3 regions of the Rhodoferax sp. GW821-FHT07F03 genome follow, and region 1 is predicted to be linked to each of the others. Evidence: predicted binding sites of a transcription regulator. Region 1 holds the regulator's gene; each other region holds the start of a gene.
The links. Region 1 encodes FNR, which switches genes on or off when oxygen is low (the NO sensors DNR and NnrR bind a similar motif). Its sites were predicted from a motif close to TTGATNNNNATCAA; they were not measured.
Positions count from the first base shown of each region.

Region 2: the regulator FNR is predicted to act here: its motif matches at 2,932-2,945, upstream of arcD (arginine-ornithine antiporter).
Region 3: the regulator FNR is predicted to act here: its motif matches at 2,467-2,480, upstream of AC07R0_RS20090 (universal stress protein).

Region 1 covers NZ_JBWKQM010000010.1:166,680-173,721, reverse strand. Annotated here, with positions in the region: gene AC07R0_RS16900 (LysE/ArgO family amino acid transporter) at 1-604, shown strand, start outside; gene AC07R0_RS16895 (creatininase family protein) at 682-1,500, opposite strand; gene AC07R0_RS16890 (sulfite exporter TauE/SafE family protein) at 1,511-2,197, opposite strand; gene hemN (oxygen-independent coproporphyrinogen III oxidase) at 2,200-3,582, opposite strand; gene fnr (fumarate/nitrate reduction transcriptional regulator Fnr) at 3,729-4,448, shown strand; gene AC07R0_RS16875 (hypothetical protein) at 4,426-4,674, opposite strand; gene AC07R0_RS16870 (FixH family protein) at 4,687-4,959, opposite strand; gene ccoG (cytochrome c oxidase accessory protein CcoG) at 4,981-6,420, opposite strand; gene ccoP (cytochrome-c oxidase, cbb3-type subunit III) at 6,430-7,042, opposite strand, start outside.
Region 2 covers NZ_JBWKQM010000011.1:52,821-59,862, forward strand. Annotated here, with positions in the region: gene AC07R0_RS17735 (DUF2513 domain-containing protein) at 512-937, opposite strand; gene AC07R0_RS17740 (DnaJ C-terminal domain-containing protein) at 1,512-2,441, shown strand; gene AC07R0_RS17745 (chaperone modulator CbpM) at 2,422-2,760, shown strand; gene arcD (arginine-ornithine antiporter) at 3,027-4,472, shown strand; gene AC07R0_RS17755 (arginine deiminase) at 4,498-5,715, shown strand; gene argF (ornithine carbamoyltransferase) at 5,730-6,728, shown strand; gene arcC (carbamate kinase) at 6,725-7,042, shown strand, end outside.
Region 3 covers NZ_JBWKQM010000013.1:66,632-73,673, reverse strand. Annotated here, with positions in the region: gene AC07R0_RS20100 (sensor histidine kinase) at 1-848, opposite strand, end outside; gene argH (argininosuccinate lyase) at 953-2,362, shown strand; gene AC07R0_RS20090 (universal stress protein) at 2,549-2,986, shown strand; gene AC07R0_RS20085 (SGNH/GDSL hydrolase family protein) at 3,188-4,012, shown strand; gene opgC (OpgC domain-containing protein) at 4,042-5,181, opposite strand; gene AC07R0_RS20075 (response regulator) at 5,364-6,023, shown strand; gene AC07R0_RS20070 (ATP-binding protein) at 6,020-7,042, shown strand, end outside.

The DNA.
Region 1 (7,042 bases):
CACCGCTGGACTAGTGCTGTGCCTGTCGCTGATCGTGGCGCTGGGGCCGCAGAACGCGCATGTGCTGCGCATGGGGCTGACCGGCCAGCATGTGTGGTTGACGGTGGCGGTATGCATCGTGTCGGACATCGGGCTGATAGCCTTAAGCGTGCTGGGCCTGGCCCAGCTGGGCGGCATGTCGGACAAGCTGCAGGGCGCACTGGTGGGCTCGGGCATCGTCTTCCTGCTGTACTACGGCTGGCAGGCGTTTGCACGCTTTCGCAGTGGCACCCATCCGGGGGCCGTGGGCCTGCCCTCACAGGCGCCGATGACGCGTCGCCAAGCAGTAACTGCGGCCCTGGCTTTCGCCTGGCTGAACCCGCATGCCTGGATGGATACAGCCGTGCTGATCGGCACCGCCTCGCTGGCCTGGGGTCGGCCGGGCAATGCCTGGTTTGGCCTGGGCGCGATCACGGCATCCACCCTGTGGTTTGCCGGCCTGGGCCTGGGTTTGATGCTGCTGGGCCAGCGCCTGCGCGCCCCGGCCCTGTGGCGTGCGCTGGACGGGCTGGTGGCGCTGATGATGTGGGGCACAGCCCTGGTGCTGGCCTGGGGGCTTGTGTAGCCGGTCAAAAACAGATTGCTATTTAAAACATAGCTGCCAGCGCAGGATATAGCTGCGCTGGCGCCTGTTTTTATGCATCAACCCAGATCAGGCTCATCCACCAGAGTAGACAGCGGCAGCTCGGCAATCTCCTGCAGCAGCAGCGCCAGCTGCTGACCTGACGCATCCACCAACGCCAGGCCTTTGTCTGCCGTGGCGGCGGCGGCGTTGCCGGCTGCACCGGTGGCGTTGTAGTCCTGCATCTGCCAGCCCAGCTTGGCGCTTTTGCCGTTGCCCAGAATGGGGTACTTGGCAGCCCGGTCTTGCGAGCTGGACTTGAAATCGCGCGCCTGCGCCATGTCCACAAACTGCGGGCGCAGGGTCAGCATCATCGAGGTTTCCACGTCGCCGGCATGTACGCCGAAGCGCTGTTCCTCGGCGCTGAAAAGCTGGTTCGCAGCGCCCAGCGGCAAGTTGAACCAACTGGCGCTATAAACCAGCAAATCATGCTCGGTACGCAGGGTGCGCGCCACGATGTCCATCAGGCTGACCTGGCCACCGTGCGAGTTGAAGATCAGCAACTTCTTCACACCGCTGCGCGCCACGCAGGCGCCAAGCTCGGTCCAAATACGGATGACGGTTTCGGACGACAAAGTCAGCGTGCCGGGGAAGCGCTGGTGCTCGGGGCTGAAGCCAACCTGCTGGGTTGGCAGGAACAGCACCGAGGCATCGGCCGGCAGGTGCGGCAGCGCCGCCGCCACCACGCCATCCACCAGCGTGGTGTCCACACTCAGGGGCAGGTGCGGGCCATGCTGCTCGGTAGCGGCCACAGGCAGAACGGCAACGGTGCGGGCCGGGTCCAGCTGCGCGAAGTCGCGGGTGCTGAGGTCGGCCCAGAAATAGGATTTAGCGTGCATGCGGTGAATTTCACCACAGGCTGCGGCAAAAGTCGGCCACACGCGGATCCATGTCGTGCACCACGGCCCACAAGGCCACGGCCATCAGGGCGCCACCTGCCGCGCGCATGCCCCACTCCTTGCGCTTTGGGCTGCGCCAGGCCTGCAGGCGCAGCCACAGCCAGGGGCCGGCTATAAGGGTGATGGCGCTGCCTGCGGCAAACAAGGCCATGCACAAAGCGCCATCCAGTGGCCCGCCGCTCAGGGCCGCCACCAGCAGGGCCGAATACAGCAGGCCGCAAGGCATGAAGGCCCAGGCCGCGCCCACGCCAAAGGCCCAGCCATATCCGCCGGAGCTCGCCCGCAGGCGCGCCCACAGCTTGCGGCCCATGCCGTCTACCCATACCGGCTGGCGTGCCAAAACCAGCAAAGTCCCGCCCCAGACCAGCACGGCCACATGGAACAGGGTCCACAGCGGCTGCAGCGCGGTTGACTGGCGAGCCAGCCAGGCCAGGTTGTCGGCCGCCCAGGCCGCCAGCGCACCGGCCAGGCTGTAGCCCACCAGGCGCCCGGCCTGCAGCTGCAGCATGCCCAGCCAGGGCCGCTGCGCGCCGGCCAGACGGCCCAGGCTGCCACAGGCTGCGCCGCACATGGCGGCGCAGTGCGGACCGCCGGCCAGGCCCATCAGCAGTGCGGTCCAGGCCAGGCCCGTTTGCATGTTCAAATGATTCTTGAGAAGCGGGCGCGATTGCGGTCAGCCTGCAGGTAGCGGTCAAACACCATGGCCACCGCGCGCACCAGGAACCAGCCGGTGGCCGTGACGCGGATACCGCTGTCTTCCAGCTGCACCAGGCCGGCCTCCACCAATGGCTGCAGAGCCGCCAGCTCGGCGGCGAAGGTCTTTTTGAAATCCACCAGAAATGCCAGCTCGATGGATTCGAACTGCACCTCGCCCTGGCACATCAGGCCCATGATGATGGCGCGGCGCACCAGGTCGTCACGGTTCAGCGCCAGGCCACGCACCACCGGTAGCTGGCCCTGGTCGATACGGTCGCAGTACTCCTCCAGGGTCTTGGCGTTCTGGCTGTAGGTGGCGCCTATGCGGCCTATGGCCGACACGCCCAGGCCGACCAGGTCACAGTCGGGCTGGGTGCTGTAGCCCTGAAAGTTGCGGTGCAGCCGGCCCTGGCGCTGGGCGATGGCCAGCGCGTCGTTGGGCAAGGCGAAGTGGTCCATGCCGATGTACACATAGCCGGCTTCCAAAAAGGTGTCGAAGGCCTGCGACAGCATGGACAGCTTGTCGGCCGCCGCCGGCAGCTCAGCGCCCAGAATGCGGCGTTGGGGCTTGAAGCGCTCGGGCAGATGGGCATAGGCGTACAGGGCAATGCGGTCGGGCCGCAGCTCTACCACCTGCTCCAGCGTGCGTGCAAAGGATGCCGGCGTCTGCCGCGGCAAGCCGTAGATCAGGTCCACATTGATGGACTCAAAGCCCAGCGTGCGGGCCACCTCCACCAGCTCGAACACTTGCTGCGCGGGCTGGATGCGGTGCACCGCTTTTTGCACGTCGGCATCAAAGTCCTGTACCCCAAAGCTGAGCCGGTTGAAGCCCAAGGTGGCCAAGGCCTGCAGGCGTTTGGCATCCACGGTGCGGGGGTCCACCTCGATGGAGTATTCGCCGCCGGGGGCCAACACGAAATGGCGCCGCAACATGGCCATCAGCTGGGCCAGCTCGTCGTCACTCAAAAAAGTAGGGCTGCCGCCGCCCAGGTGCAGTTGGCTGACATTGCGCCGCTCGCCCAGCTGGGCGGTGTGCAGAGCGGTTTCGCGCTCCAGATAGCGCAGATAGGCGGCTCCGCGCTCATGCCGCTTGGTGATGATCTTGTTGCAGGCGCAGTAGTAGCAAAGCGACTCGCAAAACGGTATGTGCACATATAGCGACAGGGGCAGGCTCAGTGCTGCCGCCCCCTGATTGCGTTGCTGCAGGGCCCGGCCATAGTCCTCACAGGTAAAGGCCTCGACAAACCTGTCGGCGGTAGGATAGGACGTGTACCGCGGCCCAGGCACATCAAAACGGCGTAACAATTCGGGCAAAACACGGGTCATGGCGGGCAGTCAGGTTGCATGACTGGAATGTGCCGCGAAGCCACGCTTGTTTCATTGACGTGGATCAAAACCGCAGCAGATGGCACCAGAGACAATGAGATACATCAAATAGCTCCATTGATCTCCATCAAGTTCATACTCTGCGCATGGTCCCCACCTCAATCAAAGTCGCTTGCTCCAACTGCAACCTGCGTGAGCTGTGCATGCCCTTGGGCCTGAACAAAGAAGAGCTAGAGCGCATTGACGACCTGGTAGCAGTGCGCCGAAAGGTACTGCGAGGCACGGCGTTGTTCCATAACGGCGAAACCTTCAAGGCGCTGTACGCCATCCGCACAGGCTTCTTCAAGACCACCGTCACCACCGAAGATGGCCGCGACCAGGTTACCGGCTTTCAAATGGCTGGCGAAATCATCGGCCTGGACGGCATCGTCAACGACCACCACACCTGCGATGCGGTGGCCCTGGAAGATGCCGAAGTGTGCGAAATGCCCTTCCACCGCATTGAAGAGCTCTCGCGCGAGGTCAACTCCCTGCAGCGCCATGTGCACAAGATCATGAGCCGCGAAATCGTGCGCGAGCACGGCGTGATGCTGCTACTGGGCAGCATGCGCGCCGAGGAACGCCTGGCGGCCTTTTTGCTGAACCTGGTGCAGCGTCTGCATGCGCGCGGGTTTTCGCAGTCCGAACTGATCTTGCGCATGACGCGCGAGGAAATCGGCAGCTACCTGGGCCTGAAACTGGAAACCGTGAGCCGCACCTTCTCCAAATTTGTGGAAGACGGCGTGGTCGAGGTCAAGCAGCGCCACATCCGCATCCTGGACACCGAAGCGCTCAAGCGCATCGTCAATCTTCAGCCCTGTCTCTAGGCACTGTCACCGGCTGGCCCACCAGCAGCGTCAGGCAACCCACCAGCACCGCCACCGCCCAGAACGCAAAGAACGCCAGGCTGTACACGCCCTGGCGTGACAAAGGCAGCGGCTGCCCCAGCCATTGCAGGCTGTAGGGATCGACCACCGCAAACACCAGCATCTCCAGTATGCATGCGCCCAGGAACGCGGGCCAGACCACACCTACCACCCTAAAGCTTTGCATAGTGCCCTCCGGCTACTTGGTACGCACCGAGCCGGGCGGCGACGCAGCATGGTTGCGCCCCTGCTCGGCCGGTGCCAGCGGACCCTGGGCGGCCAGGGTCTTATTGATCTCCAGCCCCTGGCGGTAGTAGTCCTGGGCCAACACCGGGTCCTGCTGGCGGATGGCGATCCAGCCCGATACCAAGGCCGCCACCACCACGGCCAGCGGGCCAGAAATCACCAGCCAGACATAGCCGTAGCGCCACCATGGCAGCGGCACCGGTGTAGCAGATACATGAGAGGGCATGGCAGTCTCCTGGAGTTATGGTCAGCGGGGAACAAAGAACGTGGACTTTTCCGATACCTTGGTGCTTCCATCAGCAGTCTGAATATCGAAGAATACCGGGTAAGAGCCCGGTTCGACAGAACCGTAAGGGATATGCAGGCGCACCGCCACCCAGCGCGAGGCTACCGGCTCCAGGTCCACCCATTCGTCCGAGGCTAGCACCAACCCGCCCAGCCCATGGGCTGTAAGGCGGTAGCGCTGCGGCACTTCACTGGCGTTCATGACCTGCAGGCGGTACACGTTTTCCAGCTGGCCACCGGACACAATGCGCGATAGCGCGGCACGGTCACGCACCACGTCCACCTTCAGCGGGGTACGCGTCAACAGGCTGCCCAGCAGCGCCAGCGTCAACACCAGCAGCACCGTGCCGTAGACCAGTACCCGAGGCCGCAGCACACGCCGTAGTATCTGCCGGCCCGACCAGCCCTGGGCCATGCCGTTCTGGGTGGCAAAGCGGATCAGGCCAGGGGCATAGCCCATCTTGTCCATCACGCCGTCGCACACATCCACGCAGGCGGCGCAGCCTATGCATTCGTACTGCAAGCCCTCGCGGATATCGATGCCGGTGGGACAGACCTGGACGCACAGCGTGCAGTCCACGCAAGAGCCCAGGCCCAGGGCCGCGGGGTCCGCCTTGCGCGAACGCGAGCCCCGGGGCTCGCCACGGGTGGTGTCGTAGCTGACGATCAGCGTGTCCTTGTCGAACATGGCGCTCTGGAAGCGCGCATAGGGGCACATGTATTTGCAGACCTGCTCGCGCATGAAGCCGGCGTTGCCATAGGTGGCAAAGCTGTAGAACAGACCCCAGAACACTTCCCACGAACCAAAGCTACCGCTCATGGACTCCTGCAGCAGCGCATAGGTGGGTGTGAAATACGAGACAAAGGTAAAACCGGTCCACAGGGACAGTAACAGCCAAGCGCCGTGCTTGGCCGACTTGCGGGCCAACTTGTTAGCCGACATGGGCGCGCCATCCAAGCGCATGCGGGCGGCGCGGTCGCCCTCGATATGGCGCTCTATCCACATGAAGATTTCGCTGTACACCGTCTGCGGGCAGGCAAAGCCACACCATAGGCGCCCTGCAACAGCGGTGAACAGAAACAGGGACAGCGCAGACACCACCAGCAGCCCGGTCAGGTAGATGAAATCCTGCGGGTACAACACCAGTGAAAAGATGTAGAAGCGGCGCGCCTCCAGGTCAAACAGTACCGCCTGGCGCTGGCCCCATTGCAGCCAGGGCAGGCCGTAGAACACCAGCTGCGTCAGCAACACCATGGCCCAGCGCCAGCGCGCAAACAGGCCCTGCACCGAACGTGGGTAGATCTTCTTGCTGGCCGCGTACAGCGACACCATCACCTCATCGGCATCTGCTCCGGGCACAGGCACGATGGGAATGGTCTTGCGGGGCGCGGCGGTGTTCACACCATGCTCCTACTTGCTGGCCACGGGCTTGTTGGACATGCCCCAGATGTAAGCCGTCAACACATGGATCTGGGCCTCGGTCAGCTTGCCTTGCTGGGCCGGCATCTGGTTGATCTTGCCCTTATTGACCATCTCCATGATGGCGGCCTCGCCCCAACCGTGCAGCCAGATGTCGTCCGACAGATTCGGGGCGCCCAGCGCCTGGTTGCCCTTGCCGCCCACCCCGTGGCAGGCCGCGCAGACACCAAACTTGGCCTTGCCCAGACCGGCGCGCACCGAGTCATGCGGGCTGCCCGACAGGCTCAGCACATAGTTGGCCACGTTCTTCACGTCGTCCGGCGTGCCCACTGCGGCGGCCATCGGGGGCATTTGGCCGATGCGGCCATGGGTGATGGTTTCCTTGATCTTGTCCGGCGTACCACCGTGCAGCCAGTCGGCATCGGTCAGGTTGGGGAAGCCTTTGCTGCCACGGGCGTCCGAGCCGTGGCACTGGGCGCAGTTGTTCATGAACAGGCGCTCGCCAATCGCCATGGCGGGCGCGCGACCCGCCAGTTGCTCGGGCGGCAGAGCCACAAAATCGGCATACAAGGGCTGCAGCGCCGCATCTGCGGTCTTCACTTCG
Region 2 (7,042 bases), on a different contig from region 1:
GGCGTCCCGCCTGTTTGCGTACCGCTGGTGGTTCCTTGCAGCATCCCTCCTCAGCATCACACTTGGGGTTACGCTGCTCGTGCTACGGCCCTCACTCGCGTCTTTCGTCGCTCCGTTCTTCGGCCCGCTCGTCGTCGTTCCGTGGGGACTGCTATGCGCCTGCACATGGTTCCACCCTGAGCGTGGCAATATGCTTACTAGTGAGGCGTTCCGCAAACTGCCACCATATCTGCGTGGGGCAATCCGCTGGTACGCCTCATTGTTCCTGTCCATGCTCTTTATAGTCGGGTTGCTCGTTTGGCCTGCCCTGGTCATTGCGTGGCTCTGACAATGTTCGTTAAAGGCTTCGGCCTCTCAGCAGCCCTATCGGTCAATGCATGCCCTCGCTTTGCCCACGAGGGGTTTGTCGAGATGGGCCGGGACGCCTACCTCAGGCCAAACGGCCCAGCCTGAGTAACTTTGGTGAAGACCGCGTGTACTTGTGCGCACCTGCTTTTTTGTAAATCCGCCTTTAACCCAGCATGGACTTGAGGGTGAATGCGGCCAGCGCCTTAACTGAATCAAACGTAAGCTCAATACCTTTTGTTTTTGCCGTTGTCTTGATTGAAGACCAAAGCGTGTCAGAGCGGATCGTATCGAGTAAGTCATGTCCGGCCATGGTCAAACGCGGGTCGCTTGCAGCGTAGCCGTAGTCCCCGCTTAAGTAGCGGCTCAGGATTACGCCCTCCACATACCCATTGTTCACAAGCAACTCTAGGTGCCCAAAGATTCGCGCCTCAATCTTTTTGTACTCCGCATGTTCCGCCGTAAAAACAGCCTCAGTTTGCGTAGTCCATTTAGGCTCGGGCGGAATGTCTGCAAATACTGTCGCCTTGAAATCCTTGTCTTCCTCAATGGCCGTAAGCTGCGCTCGGATCAAGTCCCAATCACGTTTCATACACGTCCTCATAAACAGGTGACACGAAGTAACGTGACGATATACTAGAAACCAGTGTGTCAATTAGACGCACCAAAATGCACTGACACATGGCGGAGCGTCCTAGCAAAATCAACGGCTTACAGGCGTTTTCAGGCTAGGATTGAAGGTTCGAATCCTCTCACCCCGACCATCAAAACGGGACACCCGGACAGGTCGCAACCCTTTTTCTGTTGGACTTCCCTGCCCCCTTGCTGTGGATGTGCAGTGTGTAGACAAATGCTCTATGCGCAGTACCTTGCGCCCACCACCATAGTGGCGCAGGCACAGCTTGTTGTGCCATCTGCTGTCAATCATTGACTCTGCACTGCCCGGCTGCAGAGATAGCGGCTGAACTTCCGCAGCTGCAAGTTCCAAGCAAAACCTTGACATAGATCAGCCTGCCCGGCACAGATGCGGACACCATGGGAATGGGTTTCTGCGGCCATACATTCGCCGTGCACAAGCCGGCCAGCAACGCGGCAACCTAAGGTTCGGGCACATGGGTGCAGAACACCCGGCCCATGAATGCGTCTTTTACGTAAGGCCACCCGCTATGCAATACAAAGACTACTACGCCACGCTGGGCTTACCGCGCGATGCCAGCCTGGACCAGATCAAAAAGGCCTATCGCAAACTGGCGCGCCAGACCCACCCCGACGTCTCCAAGGCAAGCGATGCCGAAGCCCGCTTCAAGGATGCCGCTGAGGCCTACGCCACCCTCAAGGACCCCGAGAAGCGGGCCGCCTACGATGCGCTAGGCCAGCCACGGGCTGGAGAAGAATTTGCACCACCACCCCAATGGCGGCACGAACATGCGGCAGATGCTGCATCGTTTGACGACATGGACCTGGCCGACCTGCTGGCGGCCATGGGCCATGGCCGCCGAGGATCGGCCCGCGCGCCTGTGTCCACACCCGGCCATGACTATGAAAACACGGTACAGATCAGCCTGGAGGACGCACACCGGGGCTGCACACTCAACCTGAACCTGGCTGATACCGGTGGCACGCGCACATTGGAGGTCAGCATCCCACCCGGCACACGCGAGGGCCAAAAGCTCAGGCTGCGCGGCAAAGGCGGCAAGGGGCGCAACGGTGGGGCCGATGGCGACATCTACCTGCACATCACGCTGGCGCCCCATCCCTTGTTCCGCCCGGACCACCACGACCTGTACTTTGACCTGACGCTGACTCCGTGGGAAGCGACCTTGGGCGCGGAAATCGAGGTGCCCACGCTGGACGGCCCGGTGTTGCTGACCGTGCCGCAAGGCACCCGCTCAGGCCGCAAGTTGCGCTTGCGAGGCCGGGGCCTGGCCCAAGGGAAAAGCGGGTTCGGCGACCTCTATGCACTTGTCCATATTGATGTACCCACCACGCTGTCGGACCAGGAACGCGAGCTTTACGTAGAGCTGTCGCGCATCTCCCATTTCAATCCACGCCAAACGCCACCCAAGGAGTCGCACCATGAACCTCACCCTCGTTGAATGGGTCTGGCTGGATGCCAGCGAGACCATGACCCTGGCCGAACTATCCCGCTGCTGCGGAATGGGCACCGCCGACCTGGAAGAGCTGATCGACTACAGCGCCCTGGTGCCGCTAGCCCCCCTACAAGCCGCCCCGCAAGAGTCCGCCTTCAGCGCCGAATGGGTGGCCCCGCTACGCACTGCGGCCAAATTGCGCAAGGACTTTGACCTGGACCTGTTCAGCGTGGCCTTGCTGCTCGGTCACCTCAACCGCATCGAGGCACTGGAGCGCCAAGTGCGGTCGCTGCAGGCCCAATTGCCGTCCCACGCCCTTGCTTAGTGCGGCGTCGTGCAGTATCAATAAAGATAGCTACCCACGCAGACAGAATAAGCGCTAGAGGCCTCAATGGCTTGCAACACCCTGATCGGGAAGCTGCTCTTGCACGCTGGCATTTCAAGCCCGTAACCCAGCTTGCATAAGCGGTCTAACTTGCAGTACCCGCGCGAAACATTGACATAGATCAGCCGACCCGATACCGGTCTGTACAACATTAGTGCAAGCGCCGAACCAGGCCCGATCCTCCCATCCATGCAAGAGATAACACCATGAACGTTGCAACACCAAGCCCGCTTGTACAGGCGCGCGCGCCAGGCACCTTGGGCCTCGGCCTGCTGGTGGCGCTGGTGGTGGGCTCCATCATTGGCAGTGGCATCTTCGGGTTGCCGCAGAACATGGCGGCGGGCGCCGGTGCAGGCGCCATCCTGCTGGGCTGGATCATCACCGGTGTGGGCATGTTGACCCTGGCCCGCGTGTACCAAATGCTGTCGCTGCGCAAGCCTGAGCTGGACAACGGCGTCTACGCCTACGCCCAGGCCTTGTCGGGCGACTACGTGGGCTTCAATTCGGCCTGGGGCTACTGGATCAGCGCCTGGATCGGCAACGTGGGCTACCTGGTGGCGGCCTTTGGTGCGCTGGGCTATTTCTTCCCGGTGCTGGGCGAGGGCAACACACCTGCGGCCGTGCTGGGCGCGTCGGTCGCACTGTGGGTGATCCATGCGCTGGTGCTGCGCGGCATACAGGGTGCGGCAGTGCTGAATGCGGTGGTCACGTTGGCCAAGGTGGTGCCGCTGCTGCTGTTCATCGTGCTGGTGGCCATGGCCTTTCAGGTGGATACCTTCCGGCTGGATTTCTGGGGCGATGCCAAGCTGGGCTCGGTGCTGGACCAGGTCAAAAGCACCATGCTGGTCACCGTATGGGTGTTCATCGGCATCGAGGGCGCCAGCGTCTATTCGGCCCGAGCCCGCGAGCGCAAGGACGTGGGCCGTGCCACCGTCATCGGCTTTCTGCTGTGTTTATTGCTGCTGATGGCGGTATCGCTGCTGTCGCTGGGCATCACCACCCAGCCTGAATTGGCCGGGCTGAAGAACCCGTCCATGGCCGGTGTGCTGGAGAAGGCGGTGGGTACCTGGGGCGCGGTAGCTATCACGCTGGGCTTGATCGTGTCCGTAGGCGGTGGCTTCCTGGCCTGGACGCTGCTGGCGGCGGAGTCGCTGTTCACCCCGGCCGGCGGCGGTGTCATGCCGTCCTGGCTGGCAAAGCAGAACCCTAAAGGCGTACCCGCCAACGCGCTGTGGCTGACCAACGGCATGGTGCAGGTGTTTTTGCTGGTCACGCTGTTCTGGAAGGCGTCCTACCTGGCGCTGATCTCGCTGTCCACGGCAATGATTTTGGTGCCCTATCTGTTCAGCGCCGTCTACGGCCTGGTGCTGAGCTGGCGCGGCGAAGGTCCACGGGCTGCACAGCACCGCAGTGACATCGCTATCGCCGCTCTAGCCACGGTGTATTGCGGCTGGCTGCTGTATGCCGCTGGGCTGAAGTACTTGCTGCTCAGCGCCCTGCTCTACACCCCCGGTGCGCTGCTGTACATCGTGGCCAAACGCCAGCGCGCTGAAAAAGCCTTCACCCCCTGGGAATGGCTGGTACTGGCGCTGCTGGTGGCGCTGGCCCTGGTCGCAGCCTACTTGCTCAGCGTGGGCCAACTCAGCTTATAGAACCGGACGCATCACCATGACAACCCTGCTCAAAGGCCTGTACTCCGAAGTTGGCCGCCTGCGCAAAGTGCTGGTCTGCCGCCCCGGCCTGGCACAAAAGCGCCTGACCCCCGCCAACTGCCACGAGCTGCTGTTTGACGATGTGCTGTGGGTGGCGCAGGCCCGTAACGACCATGACGCCTTCACCTCGGCCATGGCCGAGCGCGACGTGGAAGTGCTGGAACTGCACGACCTGCTGGCCGATACAGTTGCCATCCCCACTGCACGCACCTGGCTGCTGGACCGCAAGCTCAGCCCCAACTTCGTAGACGCAGAAACTGCCGCGCAGCTGCGCCCCTGGCTGGAGACATTGCCACCCGCGCTGCTGGCCCAACACCTGATCGGCGGTGTAGCCCGGGCCGAGCTGCCGTTTGAGATGGACGGCCTGCTGGCCCGCTGCGCCAGCCCCGCCGACCTGCTGCTGCCACCGCTGCCCAACACCTTGTTCACCCGCGACAACAGCTGCTGGATAGGCTCCGGCGTGGTGCTCAGCCCCATGTACTGGCCGGCCCGCCGCCAGGAGACGCTGCTGATGGCGGCGGTGTACCGCTTCCACCCCGTGTTTGCGGGCAAGGTCACCGAGTGGTGGGGCGACCCGGACACCGACCACGGCCTGGCCTCGCTGGAAGGCGGGGATGTGATGCCGATGGGCCACGGCGTGGTGCTGGTCGGCATGGGCGAACGCAGCTCGCCGCAGGGTGTGAGCCAGCTGGCCCGGCGCCTGTTCGCCCAGGGTGCGGCCATCCATGTGCTGGCCGCGCAGTTGCCCAAGTCACGCGGCGCCATGCATCTGGATACCGTGTTCAGCTTTTGCGATGTAGACCTAGTGACGGTGTTCCCCGACGTGGTGGACGCCATCCGCGTGCACAGCCTACGCCCCGGCAAAACCGAAGGCACGCTAGATGTACGCACCGAGACGCAGCCCTTCCTGGATGTGGTCGCCACTGCCATCGGCCTGCCCCGGCTGCGCAGCGTGGCCACCGGCGGCGACAGCTACGAGGCCGAACGCGAGCAGTGGGACGACGGCAACAACCTGCTGGCTCTGGCCCCCGGCGTGGTCATGGCCTACAACCGCAACACCTACACCAACACCTTGCTGCGCAAGGCCGGGGTGGAGGTCATCACCGTGCCCAGCGGCGAGCTGGGGCGCGGGCGCGGCGGCAGCCACTGCATGTCCTGCCCCATCGAACGCGACCCCATCTAACCAGAGAAACCCCCATGGCCTTCAACCTCCGCAACCGCAGCCTGCTGACGCTGCAAGACTTCAGCCCCGACGACATCCGCTATCTGCTGGACCTGGCCGCCGACCTGAAACGTGCCAAGACAGCCGGCACAGAACACCCTAGGCTGCAGGGCAAGAACATCGCGCTGATCTTTGAAAAAGCCTCCACCCGCACCCGCTGCGCCTTCGAGGTAGCCGTGCACGACCAGGGCGGCCATGTGACCTACATCGATTCGGTGGGCTCGCAAATGGGCCACAAGGAATCGCTGAAGGACACGGCCCGGGTGCTGGGCCGCATGTACGACGGCATCGAGTACCGCGGCTTTCACCAAAGCGTGGTGGAAGACCTGGCGCGCTTTTCCCACGTGCCGGTGTGGAATGGCTTGACCGATGAAGCCCACCCCACCCAGGTACTGGCCGATCTGCTGACCATGCAGGAGTTTGGCGAAAAGCCGCTGCACGAGCTGTCGTTCTGCTACCTGGGCGACGCACGCTTCAACATGGGCTGCTCGCTGCTGATTGGCGGCACGCAGATGGGCATGGACGTGCGCATCGCCGCTCCCCCGGAGCTGCAGCCACCGGCAGCACTGGTGGCGCAGATGCGTGAACTGGCCCTCAGCACCGGCGCCCGCATCACCCTGGAGACCGACCCGCTCAAAGCCGTGGCGCTGGCCGACTTTGTCTACACCGATGTCTGGGTTTCCATGGGCGAACCAGACGAGGTGTGGAAGAAGCGCATCGACCAACTCCTGCCCTACCAGGTCAACGCCACGCTGATGCAGGCCACCCACAAACCGCGCTCGCGCTTCATGCACTGTCTGCCCGCCTTCCACAACCTGGACACCGAGGTGGGCCGCCAGGTCCACGAGCGCTATGGACTGAGCGAGATCGAGGTGACTGATGAGGTCTTCGAATCCGATGCGTCCATAGTCTTCAGCCAGGCCGAGAACCGCTTGCACACCATCAAGGCAGTGCTCGTGGCCACGCTGGCATGAAGCTCGTCGTCGCTTTGGGCGGTAATGCGCTGCTGCGGCGCGGCCAGGCGCTGAGCGCCGACAACCAGTTGGCCAATATCCGCCGCGCCGCCACCCAGCTGGCCCGTATCGCCAGCGCCCACGCACTGGTGCTGACCCATGGCAACGGGCCGCAAGTGGGTTTGCTGGCGCTGCAGTCCGCCGCCTATAACGCGGTGGACAGCGCCGTGGACGGCTACCCGCTGGACGTGCTGGGGGCCGAGACCGAGGGCATGATTGGCTACCTGCTGGAGCAGGAGCTCGCCAACCTGCTGCCCGCTACGCGGACCATCACC
Region 3 (7,042 bases), on a different contig from region 1:
GTGCTGATGCGCAGGTCGGCCCCGCTGGCGCTGGGCTCCACACCGTGCTTGACGGCGTTCTCCACCAGCGGCTGCAGCAGCAGGGGCGGCAGCTGGGCCTGGGCGGCGCGCAGGTCCAGCGCCCAGTGGATGCGCAGGCGCTCGCCAAAGCGCACCTGCTCAATGGACAGGTAGCGCTCGGCCAAGGTGGTCTCCTGCTCCAGCGTGACGGACTCGCCCTGGTCCACCAGCGCGTGGCGAAACAGGTCGCTCAGGTCTTCCAGCAGGGCTTCGGCCCGGGCCGGCTCGGCGCGCACCAGGGCAATCGCGCTGTTCAGCGTATTGAACAAGAAATGTGGCCGGATGCGCGCCTGCAGCTCACCCAGCCGCGCCGTAGTGGCAGCTGGCGTACGGGCGCGGGCGCGCAGCACCAAGCCAGCCACCACCATGGCGGACAACCAGGCGCCGGCCGCCGCGCAGGCCAGCCAGGGCACGGGGTCCATCAGGCCGATCAGGGCCAGCATGCCGCAGCCGTACAGGCCGGCCAGCGCGCCCAGCAGCACCCCGGCCACATACTGCGCCCAGGGTGGCAGGCGCGCCAGCGTGCGCTTTAGGCTACAAGCGGCCAGCAGCCAGACCAGCACGGCAGGCAAGGCGCCACCAGTCCACAGGGCCAGCCGAGTCAGCCAATCGCCCGCGCCCAGGGCCCCAAACAGCGCGGCCACGGCCACCGCCAGCTCGACAAACAACACGGCGCGCAGGATCACACCCACCTGGCAGGCATCAAATACCAGGGCCCTGGACACGCGCGTGGGGGCGTCCGGGTCGGCTAGCGTACCGAAGCTCGATAAAATTTGCGTCTCTTGCATACCAACGTCCATGACAAGACCCGATTATTGGGTATGAACCGGCCGTTGGTACGCCACTCCATCTCCCCCTCTGCCACATTGGTGCCTGCCGCATGTCCTCCTCCATAAACCAACTCGACAAAAAATCCGAAGCCTGGTCGGCCCTGTTCTCCGAGCCCATGAGCGATCTGGTCAAGCGCTACACCTCCAGCGTGTTTTTTGACAAGCGCCTGTGGCAGGCCGACATTGCCGGCAGCCTGGCCCATGCCGAGATGCTGGCCGCGCAGAACATCATCGCAGCCCAAGACCATGCAGACATCCAGCGCGGCCTGGCGCAGATCAGCGCCGACATCGAGTCCGGCAACTTCGAATGGAAGCTGGACCTGGAAGACGTGCACCTGAACATCGAAGCCCGGCTGACCCAGCTGGTCGGCGACGCCGGCAAGCGCCTGCACACCGGCCGCAGCCGCAACGACCAGGTCGCCACCGACGTGCGCCTGTGGCTGCGCGGCGAGATGGACCTGATCAACGGCCTGCTGACCGACCTGCAGCTGGCCCTGGTCAGCATCGCCGAGAAGAATGTGGATGTGGTGATGCCCGGCTTCACCCACCTGCAGGTGGCCCAGCCGGTGAGCTTCGGCCACCACATGCTGGCCTATGTGGAAATGTTCGCCCGCGACGCCGAACGCATGCTGGACGTGCGCAAGCGCGTCAACCGCCTGCCGCTGGGCAGCGCCGCCCTGGCCGGCACCAGCTACCCGCTGGACCGCGAGCGCGTCGCCAAGACTTTGGGCATGGTGGATGTGAACGGGTTCCCCGTGGTCTGCCAGAACAGCCTGGACGCCGTCAGCGACCGCGACTTTGCGATTGAATTCACCGCCGCCGCCAGCATCGCCATGGTGCACATCAGCCGGCTCAGCGAAGAGCTGGTGCTGTGGATCAGCCAGAGCTTTGGCTTCATCGACATTGCCGACCGCTTCTGTACCGGCTCCAGCATCATGCCGCAGAAGAAGAACCCCGACGTGCCCGAACTGGCGCGCGGCAAGACCGGCCGCGTGGTCGGCCACCTGATGGGCCTGATCACCCTGATGAAGGGCCAGCCCCTGGCCTATAACAAGGACAACCAGGAAGACAAAGAGCCGCTGTTCGACACCGTGGACACCCTCAAGGACACGCTGCGCATCTTCGCCGAGATGGTCGGCGGCATCACCGTCAAGGCCGAGGCCATGGAGCGCGCCGCGCTGCGCGGCTACGCCACCGCCACCGACCTGGCCGACTACATGGTCAAAAAAGGCCTGCCCTTCCGCGACGCGCACGAGGCCGTGGCCCATGCGGTGAGGGCCGCGATCGCACACAGCGTGGACCTGTCCGAGCTGCCGTTGAGCGTGCTGCAGCAGTTCAACCCGAAGATCGAAAAAGACGTGTACGACGTGCTCAGCCTGCGCGGCTCCATGAACGCCCGCAATACCCTGGGCGGCACCGCGCCGGCCCAGGTCAGCGCGCAAATCGCACGGCACCGCGCCCGTCTGGCCTGAACCACAGCGCTAGCAAATAAATAGCTGCCAGCGCAGGTATTACCTGCGCCGGAGGGCTATTTTTTATGCAACAAAACAAAGGCTTACACCTGATACACACTGGCTTGACGCAGATCAACTGCAGTGTCGGGCCATCGGTCGCACAATGCCATCACACACCACACATAGTGGATGGAAGGAGCGACTATGTTGAAACACATTTTGCTGGCCACCGACGGATCTGCCGCCTCTGACCATGCGGCCGAAATGGCCGTGGATCTGGCGCGCAATATGGGCGCCAAACTGACAGTTCTGTATGCCGTAGACCCTTACCCTTATCTGGCCGTGGGCGAAATGAGCACCGAAGGCCTGCAGCACTACATGTCAGCCGCACAACAGGATGCCGCCGCCGCCCACAGCAAGGTGGCTGCCCTGTGCAAGCAGGGCAGCGCAGTGACGTTGATCCCGGTGACTGTGGAAGAGCGTGCCGTGGCCAGCGCCATCGTGGAGTACGCCAATGGCCAGGACGTAGACCTGATCGTCGTGGGCTCGCACGGGCGCTCGGGCATTGCCCGGTTGCTGCTGGGCAGCATCGCCACCAAGGTGCTGGCCGAATCCACGCTACCGGTGCTGGTGGCACGCTGACTGATTACGCTCAGCCACCGGCCCGGCTGAGCACCCAAAAAGCCACAAAAAGCTTTAAAAGCTGTGGGCGAGCCGGGCTAAAACAGGCGTGGCACGACAAGCAGGCGTAGTATTTAGGCATCTGGATTGCTTAGCAATATCTGCATCCTTATCTACCTGGTACTTGATGCCGCATTGCCATTTTCCACAATGCCCTGTCCCATGAAACCCGCCCGCTCCACCGTTGCCCACTACAGCCGTCGCGTCAAAGCGCTCACAGCTTTGCTGGTGCTTTCGGGTGCGATCCACAAGGCGGGTGCCGAAGCACCGTTATTCCCCGTAGCCCTGGCGGTATCCACGCCTGTTCCGGTGGGGGGCGGACAGGCTTCGGCTCCGCTATTGAGCCCACAGACCCGCTGGCAAAGCAGCTTGGATGCATTTGCCAAAGCCGACAACGAACGGCTGCCTGCCAGTGATGGCGTTCTTTTTGTGGGTAGCTCCACGATCAGGATGTGGACCAGCCTGTCGGACGATTTCAGACAGGTGCCGGTGATCATCAACCGCGGTTTTGGTGGTTCCACCATGGCCGATTGCAACCACTTCGTGCGCGAACTGGTGATCCGCTACAAGCCCAAGCAGGTGCTGGTGTATGCAGGCGATAACGATTTGGCCGAAGGTCGCAGTCCAGCCGATGTGAGAGACAGCTTTGCAAAGTTTGTACGCAGCGTGAGGGCGGAGTTGCCAGAAGCCCGCATTTCCTACATCTCGATCAAGCCCAGCCCGTCGCGCGTTGAACTGCTGCCAAAAATCAAGCAGACCAATGCACTGATCTCCGACTATGTGCACAGCTTGCAAGACGTGCGCTACATCGACATCTTCCAGCCTATGTTGAACGCTGAGGGCCAACCCCGGCCCGAGCTGTTTCAACCCGATCAGCTGCATCTGAATGAAGCCGGCTACCGGCTATGGAAGTCGATCATTGCCGCGCAGCTTCCGGCGTCCGCGCCAGCCCAAGTGCCGACTGCGCAAATTGCCGGCAGCCATTAAAGGCCACTGTCAACGCCACGCTTTCAAAATTAAAAGCGCACACCCGAGCCGCGAATCCCCACCTCCATCCGGTGCAAGCGGTCCAGCCTGAGCGATACCCGGGCAACCCCATAAAGCACACCAAAGCAGCCCGCCAGCAACACCACATCCACCCACCAGGCGTGGGCGAACGGGTCGCTTCCCAAAAAAGTCAGCGCCAGCAAAACGATCACCAAATGCGCGGAAAACACGGGCAATGAGGCTGCACCCAGCACCTCCAGCCATGGCAGGCTCGATATCCGCGACGCAAGCGCAGGACCAAAATGAAGAACCACCACCATCAATGCAAATAAATCCAGCAGCCGCAGCGGCCCGAGCAACCATTTGTCAAACAGCATATTCAGGTTTTGATCGGCACCAAAGGGCGCTTGCCCCACGCCGTGCCGCCATACGAACCCGGCAAACGCCATCAGCACCGCCAACACAACGGCCCAGTGCGGAAACACAAAAGGCCGCGCATCCTTCGCATGGCGGCTAGCCCCCATCCACAGGCCCAACACCCAAAGAAACTGCCATGAAAACACCGAGAACGCACCAACTTCACGGATAGGCACAACCAACCCCGTTAACGCAACGGTGGCGCCATACACCCATGCCCCTAGCCCAAATTGCGACAACAGCCATGCGCATAGGCTCCAGGTCATCACCCCGTTCCATCCGTGCCGCAAGGCATATGCCAAAACCCAGGGACTGGCCAGCATATAGAGGATATACATGGGCAGGATGTCCAGCAGCGGCGGCATATATACAAGCAACAACCCAGCCCCCAATGCGGTCAACGGCTGCGCCAGGTAAAAAGACATCAAGTTGGTCACGGCGGGTTGCTCCACCCGCAAACCGACTGCGGCAACGGCCGTGAATAGAAACAACAGCATGGCGACATGGCATGCATAGACCTTGATGGCCCGCTTCCAGAACGCCATACGCATGGCGTCAATGCCATCCCGTTGCGCCAACTTGGCGTATACCAAGCCCGCCATGTACGCGGACAAAAGTACAAACCCCTCGGCGGCCGATACAAATCCAAAGGGCTGCCCGAGGGGCGAACTCAGCCGCGTGGGTAAGTGCGTCACCGTCATGAGCACCAGCATCAGGCCGCGCATAGCATCCAGCTCCCAACGCCGCGTCATGGAAGGCTCACCTTAAGGCACACAACATCAATGTAGAAAACACGACGAATTTGCATAAAACATGGCTTGCGGAACAGCGGCTTGCGGTAGCGAAAGTGCATGCCTTCGGCAACGCCGTGGCGCCGAAGCTGCTTAAGCCCCACCTAAGCCGGAGGCCGCGATAATTGCACGGAGGAAACACAATGCGACTACTGCTCGTCGAAGATGATCCCATGATTGGCGAAACTGTGCTCGACGTACTGCGCGCCGAGCACTTCGCCGTGGACTGGGTCAAAGACGGCGCCATGGCAGACACCGCGCTGAGCACCCAACAGTACGACTTGGTGCTGCTGGACCTGGGCCTGCCCAAAAAAGACGGGCTGGACGTGCTCAAGTCCCTGCGCTTGCGCAAGGACAGCACACCGGTACTGATCGTCACCGCGCGCGATGCCGTGGCCGAGCGCATCAAGGGCCTGGACGCCGGAGCCGACGACTATGTGCTCAAACCCTATGACATCGACGAGCTGCTGGCCCGCATCCGGGCCCTGACGCGGCGCAGCGCCGGCCGCGCCGACCCGGCGCTGGAGATCCACGGCCTGCGCCTGAACCCCATCACCCACGAGGCCGCGCGCAACGGCCAGACCATCGCCCTGTCGGCCCGCGAATGGGCCGTGCTGGAGGCACTGATGGCACGCCCCGGCGTGGTGTTCTCGCGCGCCCAGCTGGAGGAAAAACTCTACAGCTGGAAGGACGACGTCAGCAGCAATGCAGTCGAGGTGTACATCCACGGCCTGCGCAAAAAGCTGGGCAGCGAGCTGATCCAGAACGTGCGTGGCCTGGGCTACGTGATTCCGAAGCCATGACCAGCCCGTATTCCCTGCGCCGACGCCTGCTGGGTTCGGTGATGACAGCCATTCTGGCGGCCGCGTTGTTCCAGGCCGCATCCGCCTACCACGGGGCGCTGCAGCAGGCCGACGAGATGTTCGACTACCACCTGCAGCAAATGGCCTACGCGCTGCGCAATGGCACCCCCAGGCAGCTCGATCCGTTGGAGTCAGACGACGACACTGACTACGAGGTGCAGATATGGAGCGCCAACGGCGTGCAGCTGTTCCAGTCGCACCACAACCGGCTGCCGCCGCAGGCCGTGCTAGGCTTTTCGGACGTAGAGCAGAACGGCACGCGCTACCGTGTGTACTCCATCCAGACCCCGGCGCAGACCATCCAGATCGCCCAGGACATGAGCGCCCGCCAGGCCCGCGCCCGGGCTCTGGCGGTCCGCGCCATGCTGCCCATGGCCTGGATGGCGCCGCTGCTGATGCTGGCCCTGTGGTGGGCCATACGCCATGCGCTCAAGCCGCTGGAGCGCACGCGCCGCCAAATTGCTACCCGCGCCGCCGATGACCTGTCGCCCCTACCCGACAGCGGCCTGCCAGACGAGGTGCGCCCCCTGGTGCACGAGCTGAACCTGCTGTTCGCCCGCGTGCATGCGGCGTTTGATGCGCAAAAGTCGTTTGTGGCGAATGCCGCGCACGAGCTGCGCTCGCCCCTGAGCGCGCTCAAGCTGCAAGCCCAGGCCCTGGGCCGTGCGGCCGATGGCCCGGGCCGCGATGTCGCCGTGGCCCGCCTGCACCAGGGCATAGACCGCGCCATCCGGCTAATGAACCAGCTGCTGGTGCTGGCCCGACAGGAGTCCGCAGCCGATACCCCGGCACAAAAGCTGAATCTGCAAGACCTGGTGCGCCTGGCCGTGGAAGAAGCTCTGCCACAGGCGCATGAGCGGCAAATGGACCTGGGTGTGAATGCCAACGCCCCAGCCTGGGTGCAGGGCCATGCCGAGGCCTTGCGCATCCTGTTGCGCAACCTGCTGGACAACGCGCTG